2 regions of the Streptomyces sp. NPDC004609 genome follow, and region 1 is predicted to be linked to the other one. Evidence: riboswitches for the same ligand, from Rfam matches in the RefSeq annotation. Region 1 holds a riboswitch; the other holds the start of a gene.
What was found. Region 1 has a riboswitch for glycine ahead of gcvP (aminomethyl-transferring glycine dehydrogenase). Riboswitches for the same ligand answer to the same signal wherever they lie in the genome.
Positions count from the first base shown of each region.

Region 2: linked by a shared signal. The riboswitch ahead of gcvT (glycine cleavage system aminomethyltransferase GcvT) and the one ahead of gcvP (aminomethyl-transferring glycine dehydrogenase) in region 1 are both predicted to bind glycine.

Region 1 is NZ_JBIALS010000010.1:4,333-14,591, forward strand. Features, by position in the region: gene ACFYT4_RS12525 (DUF881 domain-containing protein) at 1-168, shown strand, start outside; gene ACFYT4_RS12530 (small basic family protein) at 165-497, shown strand; gene ACFYT4_RS12535 (DUF881 domain-containing protein) at 503-1,516, shown strand; gene ACFYT4_RS12540 (FHA domain-containing protein) at 1,665-2,558, shown strand; gene ACFYT4_RS12545 (MerR family transcriptional regulator) at 2,598-3,344, shown strand; gene ACFYT4_RS12550 (bifunctional nuclease family protein) at 3,398-3,871, shown strand; gene ACFYT4_RS12555 (MerR family transcriptional regulator) at 4,086-4,682, shown strand; gene ACFYT4_RS12560 (DNA polymerase IV) at 4,745-6,478, shown strand; gene ACFYT4_RS12565 (PRC-barrel domain-containing protein) at 6,394-6,771, opposite strand; glycine riboswitch at 6,885-6,981, shown strand; gene gcvP (aminomethyl-transferring glycine dehydrogenase) at 7,163-10,045, shown strand; gene ACFYT4_RS12575 (DUF5999 family protein) at 10,248-10,259, opposite strand, start outside.
Region 2 is NZ_JBIALS010000018.1:1,103-11,361, forward strand. Features, by position in the region: gene ACFYT4_RS18965 (ABC transporter substrate-binding protein) at 1-860, opposite strand, end outside; gene ACFYT4_RS18970 (ABC transporter permease) at 993-1,997, opposite strand; gene ACFYT4_RS18975 (enhanced serine sensitivity protein SseB C-terminal domain-containing protein) at 2,746-3,528, opposite strand; gene ACFYT4_RS18980 (enhanced serine sensitivity protein SseB) at 3,759-4,532, opposite strand; gene ACFYT4_RS18985 (AAA family ATPase) at 4,896-5,564, opposite strand; glycine riboswitch at 5,770-5,863, shown strand; gene gcvT (glycine cleavage system aminomethyltransferase GcvT) at 6,015-7,139, shown strand; gene gcvH (glycine cleavage system protein GcvH) at 7,213-7,590, shown strand; gene glyA (serine hydroxymethyltransferase) at 7,617-8,876, shown strand; gene ACFYT4_RS19005 (L-serine ammonia-lyase) at 9,128-10,259, shown strand, end outside.

The sequences.
Region 1 (10,259 bases):
CACGCGCTGCGGGAGAACTTCGGGATCCGTTTCAGCATCTCTTCAGAGGACAAGGTGCGTCTTCCGGCTGCCCCGAGCCTGATCGTACGTACAGCAGTGCCGGAAACCGCCGACGCCGGGAAGGGCAGCGGACAGAGTACGGCCGACACAGGGAAGGGCGCATCGTGATCGCCGTACTGGGCCTCGTCGTGGGAATCGTGGCCGGACTGCTGGTCCGGCCCGAAGTTCCGGCGGTGGTCGAGCCCTATCTGCCGATCGCCGTCGTCGCGGCGCTGGACGCCGTGTTCGGCGGCCTGAGGGCCATGCTGGACGGGATCTTCGTCGACAAGGTATTCGTCGTCTCCTTCCTGTCGAACGTGGTGGTGGCGGCGCTGATCGTGTTCCTCGGCGACAAGCTGGGGGTCGGGGCGCAGCTGTCCACGGGCGTGGTGGTCGTGCTCGGTATCCGCATCTTCTCCAACGCCGCCGCGATCCGCCGGCATGTCTTCCGGGCGTGAGGGCGATGGACAGCGAGATGAACAGCGAGGAGCGTCCGAAGGCCGCGGCGTCACCGCCGGAGGAGCCCAAGGGCCGTGGGCCCGAGGCCGCCGACTGCGGGGCCGGGGCCGAATCCGTCTCGGAGCGATCCGTCCCGGAGCCGCCGGAACGGCAGCCCCCGGTCCCGCGGGCGCCCGCACCTCGGTCCGAGCCCCCCGGCCCCCCGGACGAGCGGCCCGGTGTCCCGCAGCCGCAGTCCGACGCGCCCGAGGCCCCGGACCCGGGCCGGCTTCCCGCGGCCGAGTCCTCCCGTCCGCAGCTCACCGGCCGCCAGCGGCTCAAGGCGGCCCTGTGGCCACCGAGAGTCACCCGTGCTCAACTCATCGTCGCCGTGCTGCTGTTCGTCCTCGGTCTGGGGCTCGCCATCCAGGTCCGCTCCACCAGTGACAACAGCGCGCTGCGCGGGGCACGCCAGGAGGACCTCGTACGCATCCTCGACGAGCTGGACAACCGCTCGGAGCGGCTCCAGGACGAGAAGCAGCGCCTGGAGGAGCAGCGGACCGAGCTGGAGAACAGCTCGGACCAGGCCGAGGAGGCGCGCAGGCAGACTCGGCAGAAGGAACAGCAGCTCGGCATCCTCGCGGGTACCGTGGCGGCCCAGGGCCCGGGCATTACGCTCACGGTCGGGGACCGCTCCGGCACGGTGGAGCCCGACATGCTGCTCGACGCGATTCAGGAGCTGCGTGCGGCGGGCGCGGAGGCGATCCAGGTCAACGGCATCCGGGTCGTGGCCGATTCGCATTTCACGGGCACGGGCGGTGACATCAAGGTGGACGGAAAGAAGATCTCCGCGCCGTACCGTTTCCAGGTGATCGGCAAGCCGCAGGATCTGGAACCCGCGCTGAACATTCCCGGCGGTGTGGTCCAGACATTGGAGAAGGAGCAGGCCACGGCCACGGTGGAGCGCGCGGAGAAGATCGTCGTGGATGCCTTGCGACCCGCAAAGCGGCCTGACTACGCTCGGTCGTCAGCGCAGTGAGGCGGGGGAGCAGGGGATCCCGGGTGCCGGAGCGAGTGGTTGCGGGGGGTCGGCACACAGACGTCGCGCCGCGTGGTGGAAACTGTCTGACGGGTACGGACGTTGTGAGGATGTCCGGGTCGGCAGGTGTGGTCATTGAGGGTTCGTCCTGCCCCACGGGCGGGTCTATTTCGGTCAAGGGGAATCGCCCGTGAAGTTGTTTGCGAAGTTGTTCGGCAGGGGCTCGCGCGAGGACGGCGGCAACGCCAGGCATCGCGCGCGCCGTCATGGCCAGGATGAGGAGCAGGGCGCCGAGCGACCGCTGTTCCGGGACGAGGTCGCTGGTCCGGGCGGTGGCTTTCCCGGTGGTCCGGGCGCGTCGTCTGTTGACCCTGCCGGTCCCGGCCGCATAGGTTTCGGGGAACCATCAACCTCAGGTACGGGTGGAGGGTTTACCCCCGACCCGTATGCGACCAATCCCCACGGGGGACAGCCGCGGCAGGAGGATCCGTCCATGGCGGGCGTGACGGTTTGTACGAGGTGTGGGCACCGCAATGCCGAGTCCAGCCGGTTCTGCTCCAACTGCGGCGCGCCGCTGCGGGGCGGTGCCCCGGCCGAGCGTCCCTCGGAGACGACCTCGACGATCTCCATCTCCGGGCTGGAGGCGTACGACTCGGAGGTGACGGGGCAGACCCAGCTGCCCTCGCTGTCCCCGGAGGCCCAGGCCGCCGTCGACGCCCTGCCGCTCGGCTCGGCGCTGCTGGTCGTCCGCCGGGGTCCGAACTCCGGCAGCCGCTTCCTGCTCGACGGTGAGCTGACCACGGCCGGCCGTCACCCGCAGAGCGACATCTTCCTCGACGACGTGACCGTGTCCCGGCGCCACGTCGAGTTCCGCAGGGGGCCGGACGGCAGCTTCAGCGTCGCCGACGTCGGCAGTCTGAACGGCACGTATGTCAACCGCGAGCGCATCGACGCGGTCTATCTGGCGAACGGCGACGAGGTCCAGATCGGCAAGTACCGACTGGTCTTCTACGCGAGCCACGCGAGCCAGCGGGGCATCTAGCCGGGCACGCTCCGGACAGGGGCCCGTCAGGGAAGGTACATGCTGCGAACACCGACGTCGGGCGGTGCCGGTCACGGCACCGCCGCCGCGGGCGAGAGGCTGATGAGCATCGGGACGGTGCTCAACCAGCTGCGTGACGAGTTTCCCGAGGTCACGATCTCCAAGATCCGTTTCCTGGAGGCCGAAGGGCTGGTCGAGCCGAGGCGCACTCCGTCCGGGTACCGCAAGTTCGGACCGCAGGACGTGGAGCGGCTGGCCCAGATTCTGCGGATGCAGCGGGACCACTATCTGCCGCTGAAGGTCATCCGTGAGCACCTCGACGCCGTCGCCCGCGGCGAGCAGCCGCAGCTGCCCGCCCAGGGGCCGCAGCGCGAGCTGTCCGACGGCTCCTGGGAGGCCGACGCCGAGCGCCGGACCGCCGCCAGGGTAGGGCGCTCCGAGCTGCTGGCCGCCGCCGAGGTCAGCGAGGAGGACCTGGTCGAGTGGGAGTCGTACGGCCTGCTGGTGCCCGACGCCGGCGGCGGCTACGACGCCGAGTCCGTGACCGTGGCCCGTCTGGTGGCCGATCTGGGCAGATTCGGTCTCGAACCACGGCATCTGCGGTCCATGAAGGCGGCCGTGGACCGGGAGGCCGGGCTCGTCGAGCAGGTGGTGGCACCCCTGCGGCGGCACCGTAATCCGCAGACCAGGGCCCATGCGGAGGCCACCGCGAAAGAGCTCGCGGCCCTGTCCGTACGGCTGCACGCGGCCCTGATGCAGACCGCTCTCGGGGTCCGTCTCCACTGATCATGAACGTGCCCGACTACCCAAAGGGGCCGGGCACGTCCTAGGGTTGCTGTGTGAACGAGCTCGACGTTGTGGGTGTCCGGGTGGAAATGCCCTCCAACCAACCGATCGTGCTCCTGCGTGAAGTGGGAGGCGACCGGTACCTCCCCATCTGGATCGGTCCCGGGGAGGCGACCGCCATTGCCTTCGCCCAGCAGGGCATGGCACCGGCCAGACCGCTGACCCATGATCTTTTCAAGGATGTGCTGGAGGCGGTGGGGCAGGAACTCACCGAGGTCCGCATCACCGATCTGCGCGAAGGGGTCTTCTACGCGGAGCTGGTCTTCGCCAGCGGAGTCGAGGTGAGCGCCCGCCCGTCCGACGCCATAGCGCTCGCCCTGCGCACCGGTACGCCGATCTACGGCAGTGACGGGGTGCTCGACGACGCGGGGATCGCCATCCCGGACGAGCAGGAGGACGAGGTGGAGAAGTTCCGCGAGTTCCTCGACCAGATTTCTCCGGAGGACTTCGGAACCAACAGTCAGTGACCGCCGACCTGTGACAGCAACGGGTGGCCGCCGGCGGGAGTCCGGTGGTCACCCATTCGGCGGCCTCGGCGCATTCGAGTAGCCTTTCCCCGATACGGGGCTCGGGAAACCACTCTCAGGGTGATTATCACTCGGCGTGCCGAGTGTGGCGATCGTTGACGCACCCCTGGTGACTGCCTACCGTCGTGTGGGCAGGTCAAGGACGGAGGTCGGCGTGAGAAGCAGCGGCGACGGTGCGGTTGGGGGTGCCCCCGGACGAAGTCTGGGGGAGAGCGGACCGTATCCGCTTCAGAGGAGCGCGGCCGAACCGTCCACGGAGACGGTCGGCTACCGTGGGCCCACCGCGTGCGCGGCGGCGGGCATCACGTACCGGCAACTCGACTACTGGGCGCGCACCGGACTGGTCGAGCCCAGCGTGCGCCCGGCGTACGGATCCGGCACCCAGCGGCTCTACAGCTTCCGCGATGTGGTCGTCCTCAAGATCGTCAAACGCTTCCTGGACACCGGGGTGGCGCTCCAGAACATCCGGGCCGCCGTCCAGCATCTGCGGGAGCGCGGCTTCGCCGATCTGGAGCGGATGACGCTGATGAGCGACGGGGCCACGGTCTACGAGTGCTCGTCGCCCGACGAGGTCGTCGACCTCCTTCAGGGCGGCCAGGGGATCTTCGGTATCGCCGTCGGCGTCGTCTGGCGGGATGTCGATGCGGCCCTGTCGCAGCTGCACGGCGAGCGGATCGACACCGGTGAGACCCTCATCGGGAACAATCCCGCCGATGAACTGGCCCGGCGCAGGCGCGACCGGGCGGTCTGAGGGGACGCGCCGCAGGTCCGGGGGACGGCGCGTTGTCAGTGGCGTAGGGCAGCATCGGAGATGTGAGATCCGCGCCGACGATTCTGCATCTGGACATGGATGCGTTCTTCGCCGCCGCCGAGCAGGCGGCGAAGCCGAGTCTGCGCGGCAAGCCGGTGGTCGTCGGCGGGCTGGGGCCGCGCGGGGTGGTCGCCACCGCGTCGTACGAGGCGAGACGCTTCGGGGTGCACTCGGCGATGCCCATGGCACAGGCGCGCCGGCTCGCGCCGAACGCGGCGTATCTCGTGCCCCGCTTCTCCCTGTACCGATCGGTCAGCGAGCAGGTCATGGAGCTGCTGGGCAGGCTCTCACCGCTGGTGGAGCCGCTGAGCCTGGACGAGGCGTTCGTGGACCTGGAGGCGGGCGGCTCGGCCCATGACTCGCCGTCGGCGCGGGTGGCCGGGGAGCGTTTGCGCGAGGACATCCGGGCGGTGACCGGACTCACCGGCTCCGTGGGGCTCGCCGGATCGAAGATGCTGGCGAAGATCGCCTCCGAGCAGGCCAAGCCCGACGGCCTGGTCCTCATAGAGCCCGGTACGGAGCGTGAGCTGCTGGGGCCCATGTCCGTCCGGACACTGCCCGGCGTCGGACCGGCCACCGGCGAGCATCTGCGGCGGGCCGGGATCACCGTCTGCGCCGAGCTGGTGGAGGCGGGCGAGGACGAGCTGGTACGTCTGGTGGGCAGGGCCCACGGCGTGTCGCTGTACCGGATGGCCCTGGGGCACGACGACCGGCCCGTCGTCGCCGAGCGGGACGCCAAGTCGGTGTCGGTGGAGGACACCTTCGACGTGGATCTCCACGACCGGGTCAGGATCCGGCTGGAGGTGGAGCGCCTGGCCGACCGCTGTGTGGAGCGGCTGAGGGCGTCGGGGCACTCCGGCCGGACGATCGTGCTGAAGGTGCGGCGGTTCGACTTCTCCACACTGACCCGGTCGGAGACCCTGCGCGGGCCGACCGACGACCCCGCCGTGGTGCGGGAGGCTGCGGCGCGGCTGCTGGAGCCCCTGGACACGACCGGCGGGGTACGGCTGCTGGGCGTGGGGGTCAGCGGGCTCGCGGACTACACCCAGGAGGACCTGTTCGCCCAGGCGGCGGCGGAGGTCCGGGCGGCGGACGAGCGGGGAGCGGCGGACCAGGGGACGGAAGAGGCGGGGCAGGCCACTGGGGAAGCGTCCGCCACCCCTTCGGGAGCGGGGCCCGGGGTGGCGCCGCCGCCGGAACCGGGAGAGCGCACGGGCGCCGTACCGGCCGCCGTCGGTGTTCCGGGGCGGGCCGCCGGAGCGGGAGGAGCCCCCGGTGACGGCGGGGACCCCGGGGCCGGAGGACAGAGGCGGGCGCCGGCGGCGGGCGCCGGGGCCGTGCGGGGAGCGGGGGAGCCGTATCACCCGGCTGGGGGTACCGGTGCCGACGGAGTCGCGGGGAGCGGCGGGCAGGGCCGTCCGGGTGAGGCCGGCACCGGCGTTCCCGGGGAGCGCCGGTGGACGGCCGGGCACGACGTACGGCATGCCCGGTACGGGGCGGGCTGGGTGCAGGGCAGTGGGGTCGGACGGGTCACCGTGCGGTTCGAGGAGCCCGGATCGCCGCCGGGGCGCGTGCGCACCTTCCGTGTGGACGACCCGGACCTGGAGCCGTCCGATCCGCTGCCGCTGGTGGCATGGGGGGAGGACCCGGATCAGTCGTCCTCGCCGGCGATCTTCCCGAAGGAGCGGTCGCGGGACGGGGGTGACTCGGGGGCCACGGAGAGTTCGAGCCCGTAGTGGTGGTAGAGCTGGAGCTCCTGCTCGGGGGAGAGGTGGCGGCCGACCCCGAAGTCCGGCGCGTCCTTGATCAGCGCGCGTTCGTAGGGCACCCGCAGGGTGTCGTCGGCGAATGTGCTCGGCTCCAGCGGGACGAACGCGTCACGGCTGAAGAGCCCGGTGCGGACTGCCGCCCATTCGGGTGTCCCCGTGGCGTCGTCCAAGTAGATCTCGTCGATGGTTCCTATCTTGACCCCATTGCGGTCTATCGCCTTGCGGCCGATCAGGCTGCGCGGATCGATATCGGTCTGCACGGTCCCTCCAAAGGTCGCAACTGCTGCCTAAATCATACGAAAGGGCACATCGTGGGCGTCGGCCACTTGAGCGATCGCGGAAAGGGCGCGCTGGTAGGCTGGCAAACGGCTGCTGACCCCGTGCGGGAGAGTCCACCGGCAGGACGACGGTGGCGCCGAAGGAGCAAATCCTCCCCGGAATCTCTCAGGCACCTGTACCGCGCGGACGAGGTCACTCTGGAAAGTAGAGCGGGCGTCGGACGGCATCCGCTCTCACCGACGGTGAAAGCCGGAGCGCCCCGGTTCGGGCGGTCCGGTGAAACTCTCAGGTTGAGATGACAGAGGGGGAGGCCGTCCAGGGCATCCGCCGTGATGCCCCTCGCAGGTCGCGTCAGACCAGGAGGCCTCCTACATGACCGCCAACCGCATTCCGCTCTCGCAGCTGGAGCGAGGCACACCCTTCGAGCAGCGCCACATCGGGCCCGACACCGAGGCCCAGGCCAAGATGCTGGCGCAGGTGGGATACGGCTCGCTGGACGAGCTGACCGCCGCCGCGGTGCCCGACGTCATCAAGAACGCCGGGGCGCTGGGCCTGCCGGACGGACGCTCCGAGGCCGAGGTCCTCGCCGAGCTGCGCAGCCTCGCGGAGCGGAACAGGGTCCTCGCCCCCATGATCGGCCTCGGCTACTACGGCACCTTCACCCCGCCGGTGATCCTGCGCAACGTCATGGAGAACCCCTCCTGGTACACCGCGTACACGCCGTACCAGCCGGAGATCTCCCAGGGCCGTCTGGAGGCCCTGCTGAACTTCCAGACGATGGTGGCCGACCTGACCGGGCTGCCCACCTCCGGCGCGTCCCTCCTCGACGAGGGCACCGCGGCGGCCGAGGCCATGTCCCTGGCCCGCCGGGTCGGCAGGGTCAAGGACGGCGTCTTCCTGGTCGACACCGATGTGCTGCCGCAGACGATCGCGGTGATCCGCACCCGCGCCGAACCGACCGGAGTCGAGGTCGTCACCGCCGATCTGAGCGACGGCATCCCCGCCGACGTCGCCGAGCGCGGTGTGTTCGGTGTGCTGCTGCAGTATCCGGGCGCGTCCGGTGCCGTACGGGACATCAGGCCCGTCGTCGAGCAGGCGCACGGGCTCGGCGCCATCGTCACCGTCGCCGCTGATCTGCTGGCGCTGACCCTGCTCACCTCACCGGGTGAGCTGGGCGCGGACATCGCCGTCGGCACCACCCAGCGCTTCGGTGTCCCCATGGGCTTCGGCGGGCCGCACGCGGGCTATATGGCCGTACGCGAGAAGTTCGCCCGCAGCCTGCCCGGACGGCTCGTCGGGGTCTCCGTGGACGCCGACGGGAACAAGGCGTACCGCCTCGCGCTCCAGACCCGTGAGCAGCACATCCGGCGGGAGAAGGCCACCAGCAACATCTGCACCGCGCAGGTACTGCTGGCCGTGATGGCGGGGATGTACGCCGTCTACCACGGCCCGGACGGACTGCGGACGATCGCCGGGCGCGCCCACCGCTATGCCGCCCTGCTCGCCGAGGGACTGAAGGCCGGCGGTGCGGAGGTCGTGCACGGCTCCTACTTCGACACCCTGACCGTGCGGGTGCCGGCCGCCGCCGAGGTGGTCGCGGCCGCCCGGGAGGGCGGGGTCAACATCCACCTCGTGGACGAGTTCCACGTCTCCATCGCCTGTGACGAGACGACCTCCCGCGCCGACGTCATCGCCGTCTGGGCCGCCTTCGGCATCGACGCCGACATCGAGGCGCTGGACGCGGCCACCGGGGACGTGCTGCCCGAGGCGCTGCTGCGGACCGACGACTACCTCACCCACCCCGTCTTCCACCAGCACCGCTCCGAGACCGCCATGCTGCGCTATCTGCGCCGCTTGGCGGACCGGGACTACGCGCTGGACCGCGGCATGATCCCGCTCGGCTCCTGCACCATGAAGCTGAACGCGACCACCGAGATGGAGCCGGTCACCTGGCCCGAATTCGGGCAGATCCATCCCTTCGCCCCGGTCGAGCAGGCCGCCGGATATCTCACGCTCATCCGTGAGCTGGAGGAGCGGCTCGCCGAGATCACCGGCTACGACAAGGTCTCCATCCAGCCCAACGCCGGATCCCAGGGCGAACTCGCCGGGCTGCTCGCCGTGCGCGCGTACCACCGCGCCAACGGCGACGACCAGCGCACCGTCTGCCTCATCCCGTCCTCGGCGCACGGCACCAACGCCGCCAGTGCCGTGATGGCGGGCATGAAGGTCGTGGTCGTCAGGACCGCCGACGACGGCGAGATCGACATCGACGATCTGCGGGCCAGGATCGAGCAGTACCGGAACGAGCTGTCCGTGCTGATGATCACCTACCCGTCCACCCACGGGGTGTTCGAGGAGCACGTCGCCGACATCTGCGCCCAGGTGCACGACGCGGGCGGCCAGGTGTACGTCGACGGCGCCAATCTCAACGCGCTGGTGGGGCTCGCCAAGCCGGGCAGGTTCGGCGGCGACGTCTCGCATCTGAATCTGCACAAGACGTTCTGCATCCCGCACGGCGGCGGCGGCCCCGGGGTGGGCCCGGTCGGAGTGCGGGCGCATCTCGCTCTGTATCTGCCGAACCACCCGCTCCAGCCGACCGCCGGTCCCGAGACGGGGGTGGGACCGGTCTCGGCCGCTCCCTGGGGTTCGGCGGGCATTCTGCCGATCTCCTGGGCCTATGTACGGCTGATGGGCGGCGAGGGCCTGAAGCGGGCCACCCAGGTCGCGGTGCTCGCCGCCAACTACATCGCCAAGCGCCTGGAGCCGCACTACCCCGTGCTGTACACGGGACCCGCGGGGCTGGTCGCCCATGAGTGCATCGTGGATCTGCGGCCGCTGTCCAAGTCGACCGGGGTCAGTGTCGACGACATCGCCAAGCGGCTGATCGACTACGGCTTCCACGCGCCGACGATGTCGTTCCCGGTGGCCGGGACGCTGATGATCGAGCCCACCGAGAGCGAGGACCTGGCCGAGATCGACCGGTTCTGCGACGCGATGATCGCCATCCGCGCGGAGATCGAGAAGGTCGCGTCCGGGGAGTGGCCGGCCGAGGACAACCCGCTGGGGAACGCGCCGCACACCGCGGCCGCGCTGGGCGGCGCGTGGGAGCACGCCTACCGCCGGGACGAGGCGGTCTTCCCCGCCGGGGTGAGCGCCGCCGACAAGTACTGGCCGCCGGTCCGCCGCATCGACGGCGCCTTCGGCGACCGCAACCTCGTCTGCTCCTGCCCTCCGGTGGACGAGTACGACAACTGACGGACGGCGACCGGCACAAAGCGGGCGCGCGTCGGGGCCGGTACGGAGCAACTCTCCGGCCGGCCCCTCGTCGTGGTCGAAGCCGCTCACCGTACGGACGCGCGCCTGTCGCGCGGAGGTTGCCCTGTCCTGCGAGCGGGTGGTCACACGGTCGTACGGGCGGTCGCCGCCCTGCGGGACGGCTTCCGCGGTGCCTCGGGTGCTACGCGGCCCT
Region 2 (10,259 bases), on a different contig from region 1:
AGATTGGTGTTGATGGTGACGGTGATCTTGTCCGGCAGCGCGGGCCGGATCGGGTCGGACGCCTTCTGCCACTTGTCGTTGCGGACGAGGACGATGCTCTTCTTCGGCGTGTACGACTGGAACTTGTACGGCCCCGAGGAGAACGGCTTCAGCTGGTACTTGGCCGCGGTGTCCCGGTCCTTCTTCACCGGGGAGCCGGACGGCATGGCGAGCATCTGCTCGAAGTCGCCGTTGGGCGTCGCCAGATTGAAGACGATGGTCTTGTCGTCCGGGGTCTGGACGGCCTTCAGGCCGAGCTTGTCCGGGGTGGTGTCCTTGTACGGGCCCTTGTACTCCTCCCCCGGGTCGAGGACCTGGCGCAGATACTGCGGGCCGCCGGTGATGACGTCCGTGGCCCAGATGCGCTCGATGCCGTACTTGATGTCCTTGGAGGTGATCGGCGAGCCGTCCTCCCAGGTGATCCCGTCCCTCAGCTGGTAGGTGTAGGTCTTGCCGCCGTTGGAGACGACGCCCTTGGCCTTGGCGAGGTCGGGCACGAGTTCGGCGCCCGCGGCGCCCGGTTTGGTCGCGTAGGAGACCAGCTGGCGCGCGTAGAACCGGGAGAAGTCCCAGGCCATGCCGTAGTACTGGCGCTGCGGGTCGGCGGAGTCGAGATCCTGTTTGCCGATGAATTTCAGTGTGCCGCCGGTTTTGGTGGACGGGTTGGCCACACCCTTGGCCCCGGCGTTGAAGCCGGCGCCCTTGCCGCCGTTGTCGCCGTCACCCGAACCGCCGCCGCACGCCGCGGTGGCCGTGAGGGCGGCCACGGCGAGTGCCGCTCCGGCGATGCGCCTGGTCCTCGACGTACGTGGGGGAGTCATCGTTCCTGCAACCTCCGGGATAGCGCGGTCCCTGCTCGACGCCGGGAGTCCATCGGTGTGCCGCCTGACATCGGTGACAGGGGCGGGTTCAGTTGTCCGCGGCCTGGACGGCGCCGCGGGGTCCGGGAGCGGTCAGCGGGTGCCCTTGGGGTCGAGCGCGTCCCGCACGCCGTCCCCGAGGAGGTTGAAGGCCAGCACCGTGAGGAAGATCGCGAGACCGGGCACGACCATGAAGGTCGGATCGGACTCGTAGGACTTCACGGCCGAGGAGAGCGTCTGCCCCCACGAGGCGGTGGGCGGCCTCACTCCGGCGCCGAGGAAGCTGAGCGCGGCCTCGGTCAGGATGTTGGTGGGGATCATCAGGGTGGCGTACACGGTGATGGGGGCCACCAGGTTGGGCAGCAGCTCCTTGAAGAGCACGTACCGCCGGCCGGCGCCCAGGCTGCGGGCGGCCTCGATGTACTCCTTCTCCCGGAGGGAGAGCGTCTGACCGCGGACGATGCGCCCGACGTACGGCCAGCCGAAGAAGCCGATCACGGTGACGAGGATCGCGATCCGGACATTGGTGCCGGTCATGCCCAGCAGGTCGTTGGGGAGCACGGAGACCAGCGAGATGATGAACAGCAGCTGCGGGAAGGCCAGCAGCATGTCCATCACCCGGCTGATGAGCGAGTCGGCCCAGCCGCCGAAGTACCCGGCGACGATGCCGAGGACGGTGCCGAGGAGCACGGCCACCAGGGCGGCGAGAAAGGCCACCAGGAGCGAGATGCGGGCGCCGTAGACGATACGGCTGAAGACGTCGCGCCCGTTGTTCGGCTCGACACCGAGCAGATGCTCCGAGCTGATCCCGCCGAACGAGCCGATCGGTGTGCCGAACAGCGGATCGATCTTGTCCTGGTGGAACTCGTCGGGCGGATGGCCGAGCAGACCGACGATCAGCGGGGCGAGGACCGCGACCAGAACGAGGAAGATGACAACGATGCCGCCCGCCAGTGCGGGCTTGTCCCGCTTCAATCGGGTCCAGGCGATCCGCCTCAGCGACCGCCCCTCGACGGGCTTCCCGACTACAGCCGCCGCGACGTCGCCGGGCGCGGCCTCGGCCGCGTCCGCGCCGGTGTCGTGCAATGGTGCCGTCATCGTGGTGGGGACCCCTCTCGGCCGGAGGTGACCGGCCCGTACCCGCCGCTGCGGCGGCTTCGTTCACAACATCCGGTGCGTGTGGAGCAGTTGGTACGGAAGGACGTGTTACCCGGCCGTACGCGGGGCGCGCCGCCTCTTGGAGCGGGAGTCTTCAACGGTCCTGCGATCACCCGCCAGACCCCCTGAGCAATGTTTGCTCAAACGTGATGCATGCCAGGGTGTTCCGTTATCCGGACGAGACCTCCGACTCAGCGGATCATCAATTGGCTTGAAACGGGCGAAAGTTGAGGCATGGCCCGCCATACGGACACGATCGTGTCCAGGGAATGAGCAGGGCATGGCGCCGCAGACACGTGCAAACGGGGCGGCAGTTGTGCGGCAACGCGTGGTGGAGTACGGAGCCGGGGTGTGCGCCCCTTCACGGTGGCCGCACATCACGTGGCCGGGTATGGCCGAATCCGATGGGTCGGCGGCCACCTGCGACGCCGGTCCGTCAGCGGCCGCTGACGGAGGCGGTGTCGGCGCTCCCCCAAGGTGGTACCGGACGCGGCCCCTGCGACAGCGGCGGTGCGTACGGTCCCTTGCGCCGCGCGGATCTGTGCGGTCCCCGGGCGGTGTCGGTGCGTCAGCGGGCGCAGGGCGGCGGGGCCGTACGGATCCGGTCGGGGGTCAGAGGGAGGGTCGGTACGGATGAGGTTCGGTACGGGGGCGAGGGTTCGGTACGGATGAGGCGCGGTACCGGGGGTCAGCGGCCCTGCGGCGGGGGGTAGCCGTAGCCGCCGCCCGGAGCGCCCGGGGCGTCGCGGTCGTAGAACGGGCGGGCGTTGGCCCGCAGCCACATCGTCACCGGGTCGTACTCGTCCGACATGGCGACCGTCGAGACGGGCAGCCCCTCCGGTACCGCGCCGATCGACTGCTGCATCATCGCGCGCACCGCGTCGACGGACTGCCTGCCGGTGTCGTACAGATCGAGCCCGATGGCGAGGTACGGGGCGCCCAGCGCGGGCTGCACCCACGCGCGCCGCAGCGAGCGGACGGCGGTGGTGCGGTGGGCGTTCTGCGCCAGCAGGGCGTAGAAGTGCGGGATCTCGATGGCCGGCTCCGACAGCCGCAGCGGTCCCGCGGGCATCCGGTCCAATCCCGTGGCGATACGCCGCAGATCCGGCCAGGGGATGCCGACGCCTCCGCCCGGCGCGTGCGGGTTCAGCCAGATGCCCCAGCGGTCGGGGTAGAGGGCCCGGGCGATGTCGAGCCCGCCGACCACCTCGTGGGCGCGGGTCCAGCCGGAGGCGGAGAGCTCCTGGGCAGAGGTGACACAGGGGGCGTAACCGACGCCGTCGATCTCCATGTTCCCGTACTGGGCGTCCGGGGAGCCCGCCCGGCCGTTCCAGAGCAGCATCCAGACCTGGCCGCCCGCGGGGTCGGCGAGCGCCTTGAGCAGCGCTTCGTACGCGTCGTAGCGTCCGGGCGTCACCTGGCGGAGCATGTGCTCGACCTGCCCGGCCGCCGCGGTGCCTGACGCGCTCACCCTGGTCCCGCCCCTCTGTCTGACCGTCTTCTCGGTCCGGCCCTGTTCCGCCCGGCTTCTCCGTCCGGCCGGATCCGCGTCCGTCCGGCTTCGCCCCGTCCGGCTTCCACCGGTCGTGCCCCCCCGGCCGGCGGGAGGCCCGGCCCACCGCGATGCCGCTGCGCGGGCCGGGAACCAGCTTAATCGGCCGTACCGGCGCCGACTTGGCGACCTTGCCCAGCGGGCCCGTCCTACGACGTGTGTTCCCGCCGGTAGAACGGCCTCACCTTCTCCAGCATCCAGTCCGCCACGGGGTCCTGGGCCACGTCCAGCAGGACGAGGTTGACCGGCCAGGCGACCGGCACCCGGCCGAGCGCGCGGCCGAGCGCGTCCAGGGGAGCGGCGCGGCCGTCGGGGTCGAGGGAGGAGATCTGGACGCCCACGAAGAGCGCCGGCGGGTCGCCCTCGACGGACGCGAGTGCCCTGCGGGCGCTGAGGACGACACCGGACTCCTCGAACTCCGCGGCCGCGGCGGTCAGGAAGTCGACGGGGTCCTCCTGCCAGTCCGGCTCGAACATCCGTACCCGTCCGCCGCTCGCCGGTCCGTCCAGCGGAGTACGCCCCGCCCGGCACAGTTCGGCGACGGCGGGCGGAGGCAGGGGGGTGCCGACCGTGCCGCCGGGATTCACGGCGATACCGAGCTGCGGGGGCAGCCCCCGGGCGAATTCGCGGGCGGGGGCGACCGTGAAGGACATATGGCCGCCGACGCAGGCCATGAACTGCTGTTCGGAGCTGAACACGGGGACGTAGGCACCGCCGTCGATCTCCATCGTGGGCAGATCGAGGTCCGGGCTCTCGGGGCCCCCGCCGTTGGGGAGCGGGATCCAGATGCGGCTCCGGCCGAGCACCTCGACGAGGCGCGCCCCGGCGGCGGTGTTCCCGAGGGAGGCGGCGAGCGCCTCTTCGAGCTCGTTACCGGGCCACTCCCCGTACGGGTGCGCATGCGCCTGCTCCGGAATGGTCATCCTGCTGGCCCTCTCCCCCGGCGGCGGCGCCGGGCGCCGTACGACTGCGTGTGCCCGACCTTAGCGCCGCGGGTGGGTCCGATGCGGGGCCGCCGGGTTCCCGCGCCCGCGGGTGGGGTCGCCCCCTGTCGCCGGACGGGCCCGGCCCATGGCCCTGCGGCCCGGGCCTCTTCGACCGCGCCCCACCGCGGGGCCCACGCCGCCTGCCCGCTGCCCGGGCCACGGGTCCGTCCCCAAACGCCGGACGGGCTGGGTGGTCCAGGCCCAGGCGCAACCAGCCCCGCCGGCGATTGAGGCGCGGGGGTTCGGGGGCAGCGCCCCCGACAGGAAACCGCGTCCCCGACAGGAGACCGCGCCCCGGGCTCAGGCGTGGCCGAAGCCCAGCCGGGTGAGAACCGTCGCCGCGTCACGGTCGAGCAGCACCGCGGACGCGCACCCCACCGGCAGCCTCCCCGCCTCCGCGTCCGCGATCAGCCGCCCCGCGGCCCGGCGGTGCCGGGCGAACGCGTACCCCGACACTCCCCGCCCCCGCTGCCGCTGCCCCTGGCGCGCGATCTCGGGCGAGACGTCCAGCAGGACCAGATGCAGGGCCGTCCCCCGCCGCTTCGCCTCCCGCGCCAGCCACCTGCGCACCCACGCCTGCGTCCCGCAGTCATGGACGACGACGCTCTCCCCGGACCGCAGCGCCCGCCGCAGCCCGGCGTAGTGCGCCAGGCGGACGAAGGGCCGGTAGACCCCGTACGGCAGCAGCCTCGGCATCCGCGCGTCCCAGCGGTCCCGGGTGTCCTGCGAGTCGATGCGGCAACCGCTCGCCGCCCGCCGGATCAGGGTGGACTTGCCGCTGCCGGGCAGCCCGGACACCACCACGAGATCACCCGCGCCGAACATCACCCGCCGCGGGCTGCGCCCGGAGCGGGCCCTCAGATCGCGCAGGACGGGCGCCTGCTCCCCGGCCAGCTCCCGGACGGGCGCCTGTGGCTGAGCGGGCACCCCCGCGGTCGTCGCGTAAGCACTGGAGTGCTGCAACGTCATCACACCCTCCCCCATGTCAGCTCACACAACCCTTGCCCATGAAGCGTAAAGAAATGGTAATGCGGCACAACCGATTTCCCTCCGAAGAGCGTCTTGCCCCGTGTTGCGGTTCCAGGAACGGCCCCGGCGGAACCGGTCGGGCCCGTACACCCCACTCAGCCGGGATGCGTGCAATGATGTGCCCGCCAACTGCATACCGGCCGCTTGAATCCGCGCGGGAGAGTTCCGGCCACCCGGCTGGACGCCGAAGGAGCAAGATCCTCCCTTGAATCTCTCAGGCCCCGTACCGCGCGCGATGAGGCAGATCTGAAAAGCGAGCCGCTCACGCCGGCTCCACCCAAGGTGCAAGTCACGACCACCTGTACGTACGGTCGCGACGAACCTCTCAGGTTCCGATGACAGATGGGGAGGATCATCGTCCTCGTCGGCCATGCCCTGGGAGCCCCGTCTATGAGCACCGCCCTCCGTCATACAGCCCTTGACGCCCTGCACCGGTCGCTCGGCGCGACCATGACCGATTTCGCGGGCTGGGACATGCCCCTGCGGTACGGCAGCGAGCGCGACGAGCACAACGCCGTACGCACGAGGGCCGGCCTCTTCGACCTCTCCCACATGGGCGAGATCACGGTCACCGGCCCGCAGGCCGCCGCCCTCCTGGACTACGCGCTGGTCGGGAACATCGGCACCGTCGGCACCGGCCGCGCCCGCTACACCATGATCTGCCGGGAGGACGGCGGCATCCTCGACGATCTGATCGTCTACCGCCTCGGCGACACCGAGTACATGGTGGTCGCGAACGCCGACAACGCCCAGATCGTCCTGGACGCCATCACGGAGCGTGCCGACGGCTTCGACGCCGAGGTACGCGACGACCGGGACGCCTATGCGCTGATCGCCGTCCAGGGCCCCGAGTCCCCCGGCATCCTGAAGTCCGTCACCGACGCCGGTCTGGACGGCCTGAAATACTACGCGGGCCTGCCCGGCACGGTCGCGGGCGTCCCGGCCCTGATCGCCCGCACCGGCTACACCGGTGAGGACGGCTTCGAGCTGTTCGTCGAGCCGCGGCACGCGGAGGGGCTGTGGCGGGCGCTGACCGGGGCGGGTGAGGCCGCCGGCCTGGTCCCCTGCGGTCTGGCCTGCCGGGACACGCTGCGCCTGGAGGCGGGCATGCCGCTGTACGGGCACGAGCTGACCACCGCGCTGACCCCCTTCGACGCCGGTCTCGGCCGGGTCGTGAAGTTCGAGAAGACCTCCAACGACGGCCGCTTCGTCGGTCGCGAGGCCCTGGCCACCGCCGCGAAGCGCGCCGAGACCGCCCCTCCGCGCCGGCTCGTCGGTCTGATCGCCGAGGGCCGCCGGGTCCCCCGCGCCGGATACGAGGTCGTCGCCGGCGGCAGGGTGATCGGCGAGGTCACCTCGGGCGCGCCCTCCCCCACCCTGGGCCGGCCGATCGCCATCGCCTACGTGGACGCGGCGCACGCCGCACCCGGCACCGAGGGTGTCGGCGTGGACATCCGCGGTACCCACGAGCCGTACGAGGTCGTCGCGCTGCCGTTCTACCGGCGCCGGAAGTGACCCTCGGCACACCGTCGCGTCCCACCCCCCTGCCCGTACATCCGCACTTCCCGCGTACAGGAGAATTCAGGTCATGAGCAACCCCCAGCAGCTTCGCTACAGCAAGGAGCACGAGTGGCTGTCGGCCGCCGAGGACGGCGTGTCGACGGTCGGCATCACGGAATTCGCGGCCAACGCGCTCGGTGACGTCGTGTACGCCCAGCTCCCCGAGGTCGGCGTCACGGTGACCGCGGGCGAGACCTGCGGCGAGCTGGAGTCGACCAAGTCCGTCAGCGACCTGTACTCCCCCGTCTCCGGTGAGGTCACCGAGATCAACCAGAACGTCGTGGACGATCCGTCGCTGGTGAACACCGCCCCCTTCGAGGGTGGCTGGCTGTTCAAGGTGCGGGTCGGCGAGGAGCCGAAGGACCTGCTCACCGCGGATGAATACGCGGAATTCTCCAGCAACTGACCTCACCAGACCTCCAGGGATCAGAGATGTCGCTCCTCAACACCCCTCTCCATGAGCTGGACCCGGACGTCGCCGCCGCCGTCGACGCCGAGCTCCACCGCCAGCAGTCCACGCTCGAAATGATCGCGTCGGAGAACTTCGCTCCGGTCGCGGTCATGGAGGCCCAGGGCTCGGTTCTCACCAACAAGTACGCCGAGGGCTACCCCGGCCGCCGCTACTACGGCGGCTGTGAGCACGTCGACGTCGTCGAGCAGATCGCGATCGACCGCATCAAGGCCCTCTTCGGCGCCGAGCACGCGAACGTCCAGCCGCACTCGGGCGCGCAGGCGAACGCGGCGGCGATGTTCGCGCTGCTGAAGCCGGGCGACACGATCATGGGCCTGAATCTCGCGCACGGCGGGCACCTGACCCACGGCATGAAGATCAACTTCTCCGGCAAGCTCTACAACGTGGTCGCCTACCACGTGGACGACGCCACCGGCCAGGTCGACATGGCCGAGGTCGAGAGGCTCGCCAAGGAGTCCCGGCCGAAGCTGATCGTGGCCGGCTGGTCCGCGTACCCGCGCCAGCTGGACTTCGCCGCCTTCCGCCGGATCGCGGACGAGGTCGGCGCGTATCTGATGGTGGACATGGCCCACTTCGCGGGCCTCGTCGCGGCGGGGCTGCACCCCAACCCGGTGCCGCACGCCCATGTCGTGACCACGACCACCCACAAGACCCTGGGCGGCCCCCGCGGCGGAGTGATCCTCAGCACGCAGGAGCTGGCCAAGAAGATCAACTCCGCGGTCTTCCCCGGTCAGCAGGGCGGCCCGCTGGAGCATGTCATCGCCGCGAAGGCGGTCTCCTTCAAGGTCGCGGCCACCGAGGAGTTCAAGGAGCGCCAGCAGCGCACGCTGGACGGCGCCCGGATCCTGGCCGAGCGCCTGGTCCAGGACGACGTCACGCGGCACGGCGTGTCCGTCCTGTCCGGCGGTACGGATGTGCACCTGGTCCTCGTCGACCTGCGCGCGTCCGAGCTGGACGGCCAGCAGGCCGAGGACCGCCTCCACGAGGTCGGCATCACCGTCAACCGCAACGCCGTCCCGAACGACCCCCGGCCGCCGATGGTGACCTCGGGCCTGCGGATCGGCACCCCGGCGCTCGCCACCCGCGGCTTCCAGGAGGCGGACTTCCGCGAGGTCGCGGACATCATCGCCGAGGTCCTGAAGCCGTCGTACGACACCGAGGGCCTGCGCGCCCGCGTGTCGGCGCTGGCGGCGAAGCACCCCCTGTACCCGGGGCTGTAGCCCGTACGCAGTACCGCATGCGGCCCGGGGGCACCGCGCACACTGGACGGTGAGCGCGGTGCCCCCACCCGTAGCGGCGGCCCCGCGCGCACCACGGCCCGCCCCCGCCCCGCCCCGCACCTCCGCACCCCGGTCCTCCTCCGAGCTTCTTCACTCAGGGCTCGGGTCCTCAGAGCTTCTCCCGCGCATCGCGCGCTTCTTCCGCACCACCCGGCAGACAACGGCGTCTACCAGCCTCCCTAGGAGTTCACGTGGCCATCTCGGTCTTCGACCTGTTCTCGATCGGCATCGGCCCCTCCAGCTCTCATACGGTCGGCCCGATGCGCGCCGCCCGGATGTTCGCCCGCAGGCTGAAGAACGAGGGCCTGCTGGCCCACACCGTCTCGGTACGGGCCGAGCTGTACGGCTCGCTCGGCGCGACCGGCCACGGCCACGGCACCCCCAAGGCCGTCCTGCTCGGCCTCGCGGGCGACTCGCCGCGTACGGTCGACGTCGAGACCGCCGACGAGCGGGTCCAGCGGATCAAGGACTCCGGCCGGCTGAGCCTCCTCGGCATGCACGAGATCGGCTTCGACGCCGACGAGGACCTGGTGCTCCACCGCCGCAAGGCCCTGCCGTACCACGCCAACGGCATGACGGTCCTCGCGTACGGCGCCGGGGGCGAGACCCTCCTGGAGAAGACGTACTACTCCGTCGGCGGCGGCTTCGTCGTCGACGAGGACGCCGTCGGAGAAGACCGGATCAAGCTCGACGACACCCCGCTGAAGTACCCCTTCCGCACGGGCGACGAGCTGCTGCGGCTCACCCGCGAGACCGGGCTCTCCATCTCCGCGCTGATGCTGGAGAACGAGAAGGCCTGGCGCACCGAGGACGAGATCCGCACGGGTCTGCTGGAGATCTGGCACGTCATGCAGGCGTGCGTCTCCCGGGGCATGTCCCGCGAGGGCATCCTCCCCGGCGGCCTCAAGGTCCGCCGCCGCGCCGCCAACTCGGCCCGCCAGCTGCGCGCCGAGGGCGACCCCGCGGCCCGCGCGATGGAGTGGATCACCCTCTACGCCATGGCCGTGAACGAGGAGAACGCGGCGGGCGGCCGGGTCGTCACCGCCCCCACCAACGGCGCGGCCGGCATCATCCCCGCCGTCCTGCACCACTACATGAACTTCGTCCCCGGCGCCGACGAGGACGGCATCGTCCGCTTTCTGCTCGCCGCCGGCGCCATCGGCATGCTCTTCAAGGAGAACGCCTCCATCTCCGGCGCCGAGGTCGGCTGCCAGGGCGAGGTCGGCTCCGCCTGCTCCATGGCCGCGGGCGCCCTCGCCGAGGTCCTCGGCGGCACCCCCGAACAGGTCGAGAACGCGGCCGAGATCGGCATGGAGCACAACC